3 regions of the Lactobacillus helsingborgensis genome follow, and region 1 is predicted to be linked to each of the others. Evidence: predicted binding sites of a transcription regulator. Region 1 holds the regulator's gene; each other region holds the start of a gene.
The links. Region 1 encodes HrcA, which represses chaperone genes, less so after heat shock. Its sites were predicted from a motif close to TTAGCACTCNNNNNNNNNGAGTGCTAA; they were not measured.
Positions count from the first base shown of each region.

Region 2: a site for HrcA is predicted at 1,862-1,888, ahead of DLD54_RS08540 (ATP-dependent Clp protease ATP-binding subunit). Genes of this name have one in related genera too.
Region 3: a site for HrcA is predicted at 1,816-1,842, ahead of DLD54_RS07240 (Hsp20/alpha crystallin family protein). Genes of this name have one in related genera too.

Region 1 covers NZ_CP029544.1:1,070,034-1,074,329, forward strand. The annotation lists gene dnaK (molecular chaperone DnaK) at 1-1,257, opposite strand, end outside; gene grpE (nucleotide exchange factor GrpE) at 1,276-1,863, opposite strand; gene hrcA (heat-inducible transcriptional repressor HrcA) at 1,876-2,925, opposite strand; gene ribF (riboflavin biosynthesis protein RibF) at 3,061-3,993, opposite strand; gene truB (tRNA pseudouridine(55) synthase TruB) at 4,012-4,296, opposite strand, start outside.
Region 2 covers NZ_CP029544.1:1,802,672-1,806,967, forward strand. The annotation lists gene DLD54_RS08540 (ATP-dependent Clp protease ATP-binding subunit) at 1-1,825, opposite strand, end outside; gene DLD54_RS08545 (AAA family ATPase) at 2,034-4,296, opposite strand, start outside.
Region 3 covers NZ_CP029544.1:1,505,992-1,510,287, forward strand. The annotation lists gene DLD54_RS07230 (Y-family DNA polymerase) at 1-1,195, opposite strand, end outside; gene greA (transcription elongation factor GreA) at 1,274-1,735, opposite strand; gene DLD54_RS07240 (Hsp20/alpha crystallin family protein) at 1,945-2,367, shown strand; gene DLD54_RS07245 (SHOCT domain-containing protein) at 2,820-2,918, shown strand; gene DLD54_RS07250 (C1 family peptidase) at 3,011-4,296, shown strand, end outside.

The DNA of each region.
Region 1 (4,296 bases):
AGCCATTGGACGCTCACCCTGCAATACGTGCACGTCAACAGCTGGTTGATTATCAGCAGCAGTAGAGAAGATTTGACTCTTGGAGGTTGGGATTGTCGTATTCTTCTCAATTAACTTGGTAAATACACCACCCATAGTTTCAATACCAAGTGAAAGAGGAGTTACATCAAGTAAAACAACATCCTTAACGTCACCAGAAATGACACCACCTTGAATAGCAGCACCTAAAGCAACAGCTTCGTCTGGGTTAATTGAGTGATCAGGTTCTTTACCCGCCCACTTCTTAACAGCTTCTTGCACAGCAGGAATACGAGTAGAACCACCGTTTAAAATAACCTTGTCAATATCATTAACTGTTAATTCAGCATCTTTTAACGCATTGTCAAACGGAATCTTAGTCTTATCAACTAAGTCAGAAGTTAATTCATCAAATTTTGCCCTAGTTAAGTCAGCTTCTAGGTGTAATGGACCAGATTCGCCAGCAGAAATGAATGGTAATGAAATATGAGTTGAAGATACACCAGAAAGATCTTTCTTAGCCTTTTCAGCAGCATCCTTTAACCTTTGTAAAGCCATTTTATCTTTAGAAAGGTCAACACCATTTTCATCTTTAAAGTTCTTAATCAACCAATCAATAATCTTGTTATCGAAGTCATCACCACCAAGGTGAGTATCACCATTAGTTGAAAGAACTTGGAACACACCGTCACCTAATTGCAAAACGGAAACATCAAAAGTACCACCACCGAGGTCGTAAACTAAAACTTTTTCGTCTTCAGCATCTTTGTCAAGACCGTAAGCAAGGGAAGATGCAGTAGGTTCGTTAATGATTCTCTTAACATCAAGGCCAGCAATTTTACCAGCATCCTTAGTAGCTTGACGTTGGGCGTCATTAAAGTATGCAGGAACTGTAATAACGGCTTCTGTTACTTTTTCACCTAAATAATCCTCGGAGAATTTCTTGATATACTGCAAGATCATTGCTGAAATTTCTTGCGGAGTGTACGCTTTATCTCCAATCTTCACCTTATAATCAGCTTCACCCATGTGGCGCTTAATTGAAGAAATAGTATTAGGATTGGTAATTGCTTGTCTCTTAGCAACTTCACCGACTTGAATTTCTCCATCCTTGAAAGCTACTACTGAAGGAGTTGTCCGATTTCCTTCTGGGTTAGTAATAATTTTGGGTTCCTTACCCTCAAGAACAGCAACCGCTGAGTTGGTAGTTCCGAGGTCAATTCCGATAACTTTTGACATTGATATGCTTCCTTTCAATTATTGTGCTACAACAACCATTGCTGGTCTTAAAGTACGATCTTTGTATAAATAACCCTTTTGCAAAACTCGCACAACATGATCTTTTTGATCGTCATTTTCAGCAGCAACTGTTTGAACAGCCTGATGTAAATTAGGATCAAATTTTACACCTTCAGCTGTAATTTCACTAATTCCGTGATCCTTCATCGCTTTAACCAGTGAATCAAGGGTCATTTGTACACCCTTTTTAAGTTGCTTTGATGCTTCGTCATCAACTTTGGTAGCTAAAGCTCGTTCTAAATTGTCCATTGCTGGCAGAACATCTTTAGCCAAAGACTGTGATTCATATTTAATAAGTTGTGCTCTCTCGTTATTATAACGATTTTGCATATTTTGCATTTCTGCTTGACTGCGCAAGAACTTATCTTCAAGATCATCTTTTTCCGCCTGTAACTTAGTCAATTTTTCTTTAATTTTTGTTTCTGAAGTTTCAAGCTTCGTTTTCTTGTTAGCCTCAGATTTTGAATCTGTTTTTGGTGACTGGGTTTTCTCAGAATGACGTTGATTTTCATCTACGTCTTTTTTGGTTTTTTCTTCCTTACTCAAGGCTAACCTCCTTTATTTAAATCTACCATAATATTCAAGCAACTTTTTTGCTAACTCGTTTCTAAAGTATTCAAGGAGTCCTATTACTTGTGAATATGGCATGTTATCAGGTCCAAGTAAAGCTATTATGCCTTTGCCATGTGAGCCGACACTGTACTCAGCTGTAAGCAGACTGTAATCTTTTAACAAGTCATTTGAAAGTTCAGAGCCTAAACTTACTTTTACTGGGTACCTATCACTTTTTAAACTTGTTTCACTATTCAAAATACTTGAAATCAAATCATTGTGCTCAATCAACTCATATAATGAACGTAAATTAGAAACATCGCTTAAAGAAATATTATTGAGCAAATTAATCTGACCATCAACGTACATTTGCTCACTAGCAGCATCACTAATAACATCTTTTACCAATTCAATTAATTCGGCAACATGACTAACTTTAAGTTTTTTACCTAAAGTCTGTTCCAGAAATTCAGGTGTTACTTCACTTAGAGTTTTACCTGCCAATTCATCGTTAATCATTCGAACGGCACGTTCAATCTCATCACCATGAACATTATATGGTAACGTATAGACTTGATTATGAACATCACCGTCACTAGTTGCTAGAATGGCCATTATTTGTCTACTAAAAAGCGGGACTATTCTAAATCCTGAAATAGTTAAATCACTATTTTCAGGACCTTCCGCAAAAGCAGTGTAATTAGTCAAATCAGACAAAATTTTGGCAGCTTCCTGCACAATGTCATTTACCTGATGAAATGGCTGATCTAGTTGATTAATGATTCTCTTATAAACAGAAGAAGATATTTGTAAGGGCTCTACCAAGTTATCAAGGTAGTACCTGTACCCTTCAGTAGAAGGAACACGACCACTTGACAAATGGGTTTTTTCGATTAAGCCCTTTTCTTCTAAAACGGCCATTTCGTTGCGAATTGTTGCGCTCGAAACTTTAATTGGCAACTGATTCATGACTGTTTTTGAACCAACAGGATCATGTGTCTGCGTGAAATCATTGATAATTGTTTTTAAAATTAATTCTTGACGTTCGGTCAACATAAATATCGCCCTCACTTTTAGCACTCAATCTTCTCAGGTGCTAACAATTATTATGATACTAGCTTTTAGCAGAATGTCAAGCTGAGTGCTAACTTTTTTATTAAAAACCGTTATCTTTTAAGTCTGATAATATAATTACTTATGATTTACAAAATAATTTTTAATTTCTGACTTGTCCTGACTCATCTGCTCTTTTAATTCCTTCAAACTATCAAACTTAATTTCGCCACGGGTATACTTATACCATTTAATTAGCATTTCCTCATCATAAGCTTCTTGATCAAAACCAAATAAATTTGATTCAATATATAGTTTTTGACCATCATTGATAGTGACATTATAACCAACACTTGTCATAGAGTCATACCATTTTCCTCTAATTTTAGTTTTGGTGGCATAAACTCCTACTTTAGGGACTACTTTTTTGGGCTCCCAAATTAAATTTGCCGTTGGATAACCTAATTTATGCCCATTGCGCAGCCCATGTCCAATATAGCCAGACATTAGATAAGGAAAACCTAACAATTTAGCTGCTAATTCCATTTCTCCAGCACTAATCGCCTTTTTTATTTCCGTTGAACCAATTTTTTCTCCGTCATAAGACTGTTTCGGGACATCAACTATAGCAAATCTGCCTTGAGCAAATTCAGGGAAGTTTTTCATATTGGCTATATTTTTGGGCCCATAGGTATAGTCAAAGCCGGCAACGACAGTATCAGTGCGCAATTTAACAATGATTTCGTCCACAAATTCTTGTGGCGTCAGCTGGCAAAATGCGTTATTAAAGTGCATTACTAATAAATAATCGACATCAAGCTTTTGCATTTTATATGCCTTTTCCGACAAGGTATCAATGTAGGTAACGTTTTTATTTTGATAAATTTCTTTGGGGTGGCGATCAAACGTCATCACAACAAGAGGTAAATGTTTTGCTTGCGCCTTTTTTTTAGCAGCTTTTATTATTTCTTGGTGTCCCCGATGAACGCCGTCGAAAAAACCCAAAGCAAGAACTATTTTCTGGGGGAAGATATTTTTCTTAATGGGATATGTTAAATGGATTATTTCCATAATAAGACCTTCATTCACTTATTCATTTTGTAAAAGCATTAAATAAGGGCGATACATGGTACCATCTTTCTGATAAATTGCCTTAACGCTATTATTGTACCGTAATGCCACCTTTTTTGCATTCGTTTTCAAGGAAATAGCAGCGCCATTTTTGACCTTAGTCCAATCCGTTTCACTGAGATCAGAGTGACTATAGTCCTTGAAAAAAGCATCTAATGGCTGAATAAATTCAGTGACGCGTTCAGGATGCTCAATTATTGTAGACAATTTAACTGCCTGCTCCAAATCAAAACCCGAACTTGC
Region 2 (4,296 bases), 730 kb from region 1:
CTAAAACATGTGCCATCTTCTTTAAGTAAATATCAATGATCTTATTCATATCATCTTTAGTTAATGAATTAAACGGCACGATCGCATCAAGCCTATTCAAAAATTCAGGTCTGAAGTATGCTTCCAGAGCTTTAATCAGCTTATCATGATCAACCTTGCCGTCTTTTAATAAATGGTCAGAATAACCAGCATTAGAAGTCATGATTAAAATTGTATCCTTAAAGGAAACAGTCCTGCCTTGAGCATCAGTTAAACGACCATCGTCCATGATCTGAAGCAAGGCATTAAATACTTGTGGATTAGCTTTTTCAATTTCATCGAACAAAATTAAGCTGTATGGTTGGTGACGAACCTTTTCCGTCAATTGACCGCCCTCACCATAGCCAACGTAACCAGGAGCAGAGCCAATCAGTTTATTAACAGCCATCTGATCTTGATATTCAGACATATCAAGTCTAATAAGATGATTTTCCCCACCAAATAATTGAATGGCCAATTGTTTAGCTAATTCTGTCTTACCTACACCGGTAGGGCCAGTTAATAAGAATGTGCCAGTAGGACGATCATTGTCTTTGAAAACTTGTTTACGGGCAATTGCGTCAGTAATGACATCAACCGCATTATCTTGATCAATAACCACTTTCTTTAATTTCTGAGCCAAATCAAGGTTCTTTTGTCCTTCACTTGCGTGCAGTTCGCTCATTGGAATTTTTGTCTTGGCTTCAATCAAAGCGTAGATATCCTCATCGGTGACATGCGGCGTTGCTTTCTCATCTACATGATTAGCTTTGTCGCGTAAGTCTTCAATCTGCTTCTTCAGCTGGCTTGCTCTACTGTAATCTTCTTTTTTGGCAGCAGCTTCTTTTTCACTTTCCAGCTTTTTAATCCGCTTCTTTAAAGTTGCTTCATCATCAGGAATTGTGTCGAGACCCTTTTTGGCACCTGCTTCATCCATTAAATCAATGGCTTTATCAGGTAAATAACGTCCCTGAATGTAGCGCTGTGATAATTCAACCGCCAGCTTTAAAGCACTGTCACTGTATTTTACATGATGGAAAGCTTCATATTTATCTTTTAGACCTGCCAAAATTTTGACAGTCACTGCAGCAGATGGCTCAGGAACTTGCACTGGTTGGAATCTACGTGCCAGTGCCGCATCATTTTCAATTCTCCGATATTCACTCGTGGTCGTTGCACCTATTAAGTTCAAGTCACCACTAGCTAAAGCCGGCTTCAAAATATTAGCGGCATCACCGTTATTGTTTTCAGAATCTGTAGAACCTGCCCCAACTATATTGTGCAATTCATCAATGAATAAGATAATATTGGGGTTCTTCTTAGCTTCATCAATTACTTTTTTAAGACGTTCCTCAAAACTACCACGGAGACTAGATCCGGCAACCATATCATTAATGTTGATTGCAATAATATGCTTATCCTTCATTTTATCTGGCACATCGCCTGTAGCAATTTTTTGTGCCAAGCCTTCAACTATAGCAGTTTTACCAACACCAGCCGGTCCAACTAAGACTGGGTTGTTCTTTTTACGCCGACTCAAAATTTCAATTACTTCCTGAACCTGTTCGTCACGACCAATAACAGGATCGTATTTATTCTTTTTAGCCTGTTCAACCAGATCAACGCCAATTGGTTTTTGACCTTGCTTTTGTCCGCCTTGTGCATTTTGTTGAAAATCCTGGGGAGAAATGTTCATGCTACTAGAATAGTGAATAGGAATAGCACCGCCGTTATCATTAGTATTGTTAAAGAAAGAATTGTTTAATTCATTAAATAAATCGTCAAAATCGTTATCAAAATATGCCATATGTAAACACCCCTTTGATAGGTTATAAATTTGTAATTAGCACTCGAAGAGTTCGACTGCTAACTGCTTACATATTATATTATAGCAGGTTATCCACAGAAAGCAACTTTTTTACTTGTTTTTTCCACAATTATTGCTTATTTTTCCACAGCAGCAAAAAAGCCTAGTATAGCACCACTTCATTTGGACTATCAGGCTCTGGTTAAGATTATTTTTGATATAATTTAAATTGTTTTCTTAGATATTTACCGGTTAAACTGGCAGATTTTTGAGAGATATCCACAGGAGTACCGCTTGCTATAATTTTTCCTCCTTGAAGTCCACCTCTTGGTCCCATATCAATCATATAATCACTGTTAGCCATAATATCTAAATCGTGGGTAATAGTGATAATCGTTCCTTTTTGATCAAGTAATTTCTGAAATACTTTTAACAGCGTTCTGACATCCTGTGGATGTAACCCAACTGTAGGCTCATCAAAAACAAACAGAGTGCCCTTTTGTCTTTGATGAATATGACTAGTTAATTTCAAGCGCTGCGCCTCTCCACCCGATAAAGCTGGAGTTGATTCTCCTAAATGAAGGTAGCCCAAGCCCATGTCATGCAAGGTACGAATAGTTTTATTAATTTTAGGTTCTTCTTCAAAAAGTCCTTCTTTTAATGCATCATCAACTGAATAATCCAATACATCCGCAATACTTAGATTATGCCATTTTACTTTTAAAACTTCTTTGTTAAAACGATGCCCTCCGCATACTGAACAAGTTTCGACCATATCTGGCAAATATTGTATATCAAGTGAAATCACTCCCGTACCATTACATGCCGGACATGCACCTTCTTTATTATTGTAGGAAAAATGAGCAGCAGTATATTTTAATTTTTTTGCTAATGGTTGTTTAGCAAATAGTTTGCGCAAATTATCCATAATGTCAGTATAAGTTGCAACAGTTGAGCGTTGATTTTTGCCCACGGGTGAAGAATCAACACTAACAATATTTTTAATACCAGGATTGACTAAATTTTTTACCCACTCTGGTCCATGATTATTTTGTGCCTTAAGGGCAGGGATAAGAGAATCAAGTATCAAAGTTGTTTTACCAGCACCAGAAAAACCGGTTACTGACGTTAAGCGGTTAATAGGAATCTGAGCATGAATATTTTGTAAATTAAACCGATCCGTTACAGTAAATTCTACTTTACCCTGATCAAAAATATGATCTGCACCCGCTCTTTTGCGAACAAGTAGGGCTGCTTTTCCTGTTAAATATGGACCAATTAGTGATTTATCATTATGCTTTATATCTTGAGATATTCCCTGGGTAATAATTTCTCCACCTTGACTTCCAGACCCTGGACCAATTTCAATTACCCAGTCAGCTGCATTGATAATGGCAGTTTCATGGTCAACCACAACCAGAGAATTTCCTTGATTAACCAGTTCATGAAAAACTTCAATTAGTCCCGCCACATTGTCAGGATGTAGTCCCACAGATGGTTCATCTAAAACATACAGCACACCAGTTGTTTCTGTGCGCAAAGTTCTCCCCAGCTGGATTCTTTGAAGCTCACCTGTGGACAAGCTGCTGGCTTGCCGATCTAAGCTCAAGTAGTTTAGTCCTAATTTTAATAGCGGCCTCACTTGGTGCATTAACTCGTCAATTAAATTTTTAGCTAGATCATACATATTTTGCGGCAATGTTGCTAAAATTTCTTTCATATAATGACCTAATTGACCCAGAGTCAATTGTTCAGCTGCTACAATATTTTTACCGGCAACCATTTGTTGCCACCTGCTAGGATCAATACGATAGCCATGACAACGTGGACAAGTGCTAAATTTATAAAAAGAGTTTATTCTTTGCAAACCCCGCTCCGACTTGGTGGTTTTGCGTGAGTTAGCTACAGCATTATAAGCATTTTCGTATAGTGCATCTAAGTGATAGACCCTACCCGTTGAAGTTGGCAGGTCAATCGGTACCTTGCGCTCTTTTCCATGCAGCACAATTTCTTTTTCTTTGGCGTTCAATTTTTTATACGGTATATCTGTGCGCACTCCCAATTCCCGCGCAATCCGCCACATCCAATTACGACCTGGAATTTGCCAAGTAGCAACTGCCCCTTTTTCAAGAGACAAATTTTCATCAGCAATAATTTTACTGTCGTCAATTTGCTCAACAGTTCCCAGTCCCTGACACTTTTGACAGGCACCATCCGAATTAAAGGCGAAATCCTCTGCACTATAAGCATAAAATTGCACGCCACATGTTGGGCAAGTCAGCCGGCCCATTGCATCTCCGGTTAAATCCATTGCCTCAGCAATTTTAATAGTCGGTGGCACTCTGTGGCCGTTGGGACAAACCGGTGAACCTAAACGCGAAAAAATTAGACGTAAAATATTAAAGACCTCGGTAACAGTGCCTACCGTTGAACGTACACCTGGAATGGCCGGGCGTTGGCGCAAAGCCAAA
Region 3 (4,296 bases), 440 kb from region 1:
TTTTGTCAACAGTTATATTTATTGTGTGCTTTTTAATTTGCTGCGTCGCGGGAACAAAAAAGGTTAATTGCTGACAATTATCTGGTGCCAAGCGGCTACAATTAACCCCTAAAGCACGTACTGTTTCACCACGCCAGTTTTTACGAAAAAGTGCCAGTATTTCTTCAACCAACAAATCATTATCATTAGTGGGACAAATTTTTTGCTGCACGTTAAAGCCCTTGCGACTACCATCTTGTTCATACTTAGAAAAGCCAACAAATAAGCTAAGACAGCCAGCTTGTAAACGATGAGCACGTATTCTGGCACCAACCTGTTCGCCAATTTCACGTAAAACTATTTCAATTTCTCGTTGATTTGTGTAATCACGGTTTAAAATCTGCGAATTGCCATAATTCTTCATTATGGGATAATATTTTTCGCTAATAATGCTGCGATCAACTCCCCAGCTAATCGCAAATAGCTGTTCACCAATTACGCCAAACTCTTTTTTCAAAATTGCCGGATTAGTATGTGCCAGTTCATACATATTATTAATATGTAGGTGATGCAAGCGCCGAGCTATTCTTTTGCCAATCCCCCAAACTTCTTCCAAATCTTTAATTTGCCAAATAGTATCTGGCACATCAATATAATGCCAATAATCAATCATTGAACAGCGGTGCTTGGCTGATATGTCCATTGCCAGTTTAGCTAGCAGGGGATTCTCTCCAATGCCGCAAGTAGTATAAAGGCCTATCTTGTTTTTAATTTCTACTTGCATTTTACGCGCAACCAGATAAGGGTCATCTCCAAACAAACGCCAGGATTTAGTCATATCAATCATGCTTTCATCAATAGAATAGACATGGATATCTTCATCAGCAGCATACTTTTGAAAAATTGCCAATACCTGCATACTGCGCTTGATGTATAAATTCATATGTGGCTCTACCAAAATTAAATCTGGTGCTTCTTTTTTAGTGGGTAGATCCCGCACTCTCATGACGTTAGTCAATCCATACTTTTTCTTCGCTAAAGGTGAGGCCGCCATGATTAGCCCCGAGCCATATTTTGTATGTGGCTGATGCGAGACAACCGCTAATACAGCCTTCATCGGGTTTAGTCCTAATTGCAGGGCCTCACAGCTGGCAAAGAACGACTTGTTATCAATCATGAAAATCAAACGGTGCGGCTCATACCGATAATCATACATTGCTTTCACTTCCTATTGCAAACTCGTGTTCGCTAAAATAAATTATACAAACACAAGTTCGAATGATCAAGCGAAAAATTAGTCAATTTTTTCAATAGTAACTTGATATTCACCAGCCGGTGCAGCAACACTGACGGTTTTACCAACTTCTTTTTTCATGATTGCCTGCCCTAACGGCGAATCAAACGCAACTTTTCCAGCAGCAATATCAGCTTCCATACGACCGACAATTTGATATGTTTCAGTTTCTGGGTCATCAGCAAATTTTAGTGTGACTGTCTTGCCCAAATCTACTTTGCCATCAGCCTTTTTTTCAATGATTTCGGCATATTTCAATTGCTTTTCCAGATAACGCAGGCGACTTTGAAGGTGGCCTAAATCACGTTTTGCTTCCGTATACTCAGTATTTTCCGATAAGTCGCCTAGTGAGCGTGCTTCCTGCAAAATTTTAATTCTTCGAGGTCGGTCCTTTTTCAAATCAGCAATTTCATCTTTAATTTTTTGATAGCCCTGTGGTGTCATTTTTTGATAATAAACCAAAATATTTTTCTCCTATATTTTTGCTGCTAAAATTATCCACATGCTTAAAGCACTGTAATATTAGCTTTTTTATTTAATTTTTAGCACTCATAAAATAAGAGTGCTAATTATTTCCATTTTAAAAATCTGCATACTATAATAATAAGTGTCAGGAAGAAATGAAAGTCTTCTGATACAAATATATAAATTTTGAAAGGAAGTTTTTTACTATGGCAAATGATATGATGAATCGGCACAATGATTTATTCGATGCGATGAACGATTGGTTTGATCTTCCAAGAAAATTTTTTGACGATAACGAAGTAGCAAAATTAATGCAATCAGATGTTGTTGAAAACGACAAAGAATATGTAATTAAAGTTGATATGCCGGGAATGGATAAAGACAAGATCCACCTTAATTATAATAATGGTATTTTGAGTGTATCGGGCTCAAGAAAATCATTCAAGGATATGTCTAAGGACAACAGCATAATTCACCGTGAGAGAAGCGAAGGTCATATTTCACGTAGCTTCAGATTGCCAAACGTGGTTGCAAGTGACATTCACGCCAAATACGACAACGGTGTATTGACTATTACCCTGCCAAAGCAACAAGCTGGCGCAAGTGATAACTCAATTCAAATTGACTAATTGTCTTCAAATCATCAAAATATATTAACTCATTGATATAAGAGAAAGTCTATTTAAATTCATCTGAACTGTTTTTAAAATAAAAATTTTCAGAAACAATAAAATAAGCCAACCAGATTAAGTTCTGGTTGGCTTATTTTGTTTCCAATTACTTTAAATAGTTTTAATCTAAGAATATCAATAATAATTTTAACATAGTTATTCTTGCAGTTCGATTATTACTAATACGCAGTCCACTAGAGCAGAGACCACCTCACCTTTTAATCTTTTTCATTCTCAAGATTATTAACTGCTAAATTCAAATAACCAATGGCGCAACAAATATTTTTCTTAACGATTTAGATAAAACTGCTGCACCAATTTTAGCAGATGCTATTAAAAGCATGTCGCAGAATTACCAATAAAGTATTCAAAGTGCTCCAGCACAAAATGCACCAGAAAATACTCAAGATATGATTGCAGCGTTAAAGCAATTAAAAGAGTTAGTTGATGAAGGAATATTAACTGAAGAAGAATTTTCGGTTAAAAAGAAACAAGTTTTAGGATTATAAAGTCAAAGTGGGTTCAGCTATTGAACTCGCTTTTCTTTTAGCTTAAAATATAAAGTAATTTAAAAATAGATTAAAAAAGGAGAATATATTTTATGGCTCATAAACTAACTGTCCAAGAACTGGAAAAGTTTGCGGAAAACTTTAATAAAAATCCGCAAAATCAGGTTGTTGCTCGAGCTGCTCAAAAAAGTGGTGTTTTAACAGCTGCTTACAATGATCGCGTTCAAAGTGAATTGACCCGTGTATTTTCAACCGAACTTGACACGGAAAATGTTACTAATCAACGCCAATCAGGTCGTTGCTGGGAATTTGCTACTTTAAACATCTTACGCCACAATTTTGGCAAAAAATATCACTGTAAGAACTTTACTTTCTCACAAAGCTACAACTTTTTCTGGGATAAAATCGAGCGCGCAAATATTTTTTATGACAATATTTTGGCTACTGCCGATGAGCCGCTTGATTCACGCACCGTTAAAGCTCATTTAGACGGTGCCGGTGAAGATGGTGGTCAATTCCACATGGGAGCCGCTTTGATTGAAAAATATGGCGTTGTGCCTTCTTATGCTATGCCTGAAAGCTTTAACGCCAATAATACTATGGGCTTTGCCAAGGCTTTGGGTGATAAGCTCAAAAAAGATGCACTAGTCCTACGTAAATTAAAGCAAGATGGTAAAGACGATGAAGTCGAGAAAACCCGTAAACAATTCCTAAGTGAAGTTTACCAAATGACAGCAATTGCAGTCGGTGAACCACCTAAGAAATTTGATTTGGAATACCGTGATGATGATAAAAAATATCATTTGGATAAAGATTTAACCCCACTGGAATTTTTGCACAAATACATGGGCGATGTTGACTTCAATGATTACGTTGTATTGTCTAATGCACCGGATCATGAATATGATAAGTTATATGGTCTGCCATTTGAAGATAACGTTGAAGGCTCTTATCGTATTAAATTCTTGAATGTGCCGATGGAATACTTGGAAACTGCAGCTGTTAACCAATTAAAAGATGGTGAGGCTGTTTGGTTTGGTAATGATGTTGGTGAACAAAGCGATCGTAAAAAGGGTTATCTTGACAGTGACCTCTATCAATTAAGCGACCTCTTTGGCGTAGACCTTAAGATGTCTAAGGCAGACCGCTTAAGAACTGGTGCCGGTGCCTCAACTCATGCTATGACTTTAGTCGGCGTGGATGAGGACGGCGGTCATGTTCGCCAATGGAAAGTTGAAAATTCTTGGGGTGAAAAGAACGGAGACAAAGGTTTCTTCGTCATGAACAACGACTGGTTTAAAGATTATGTTTACGAAGTTGTTGTTCACAAGAAGTACCTGACTCCAGAACAAGTAGCTATTGCCGAAGGTCCTATTAC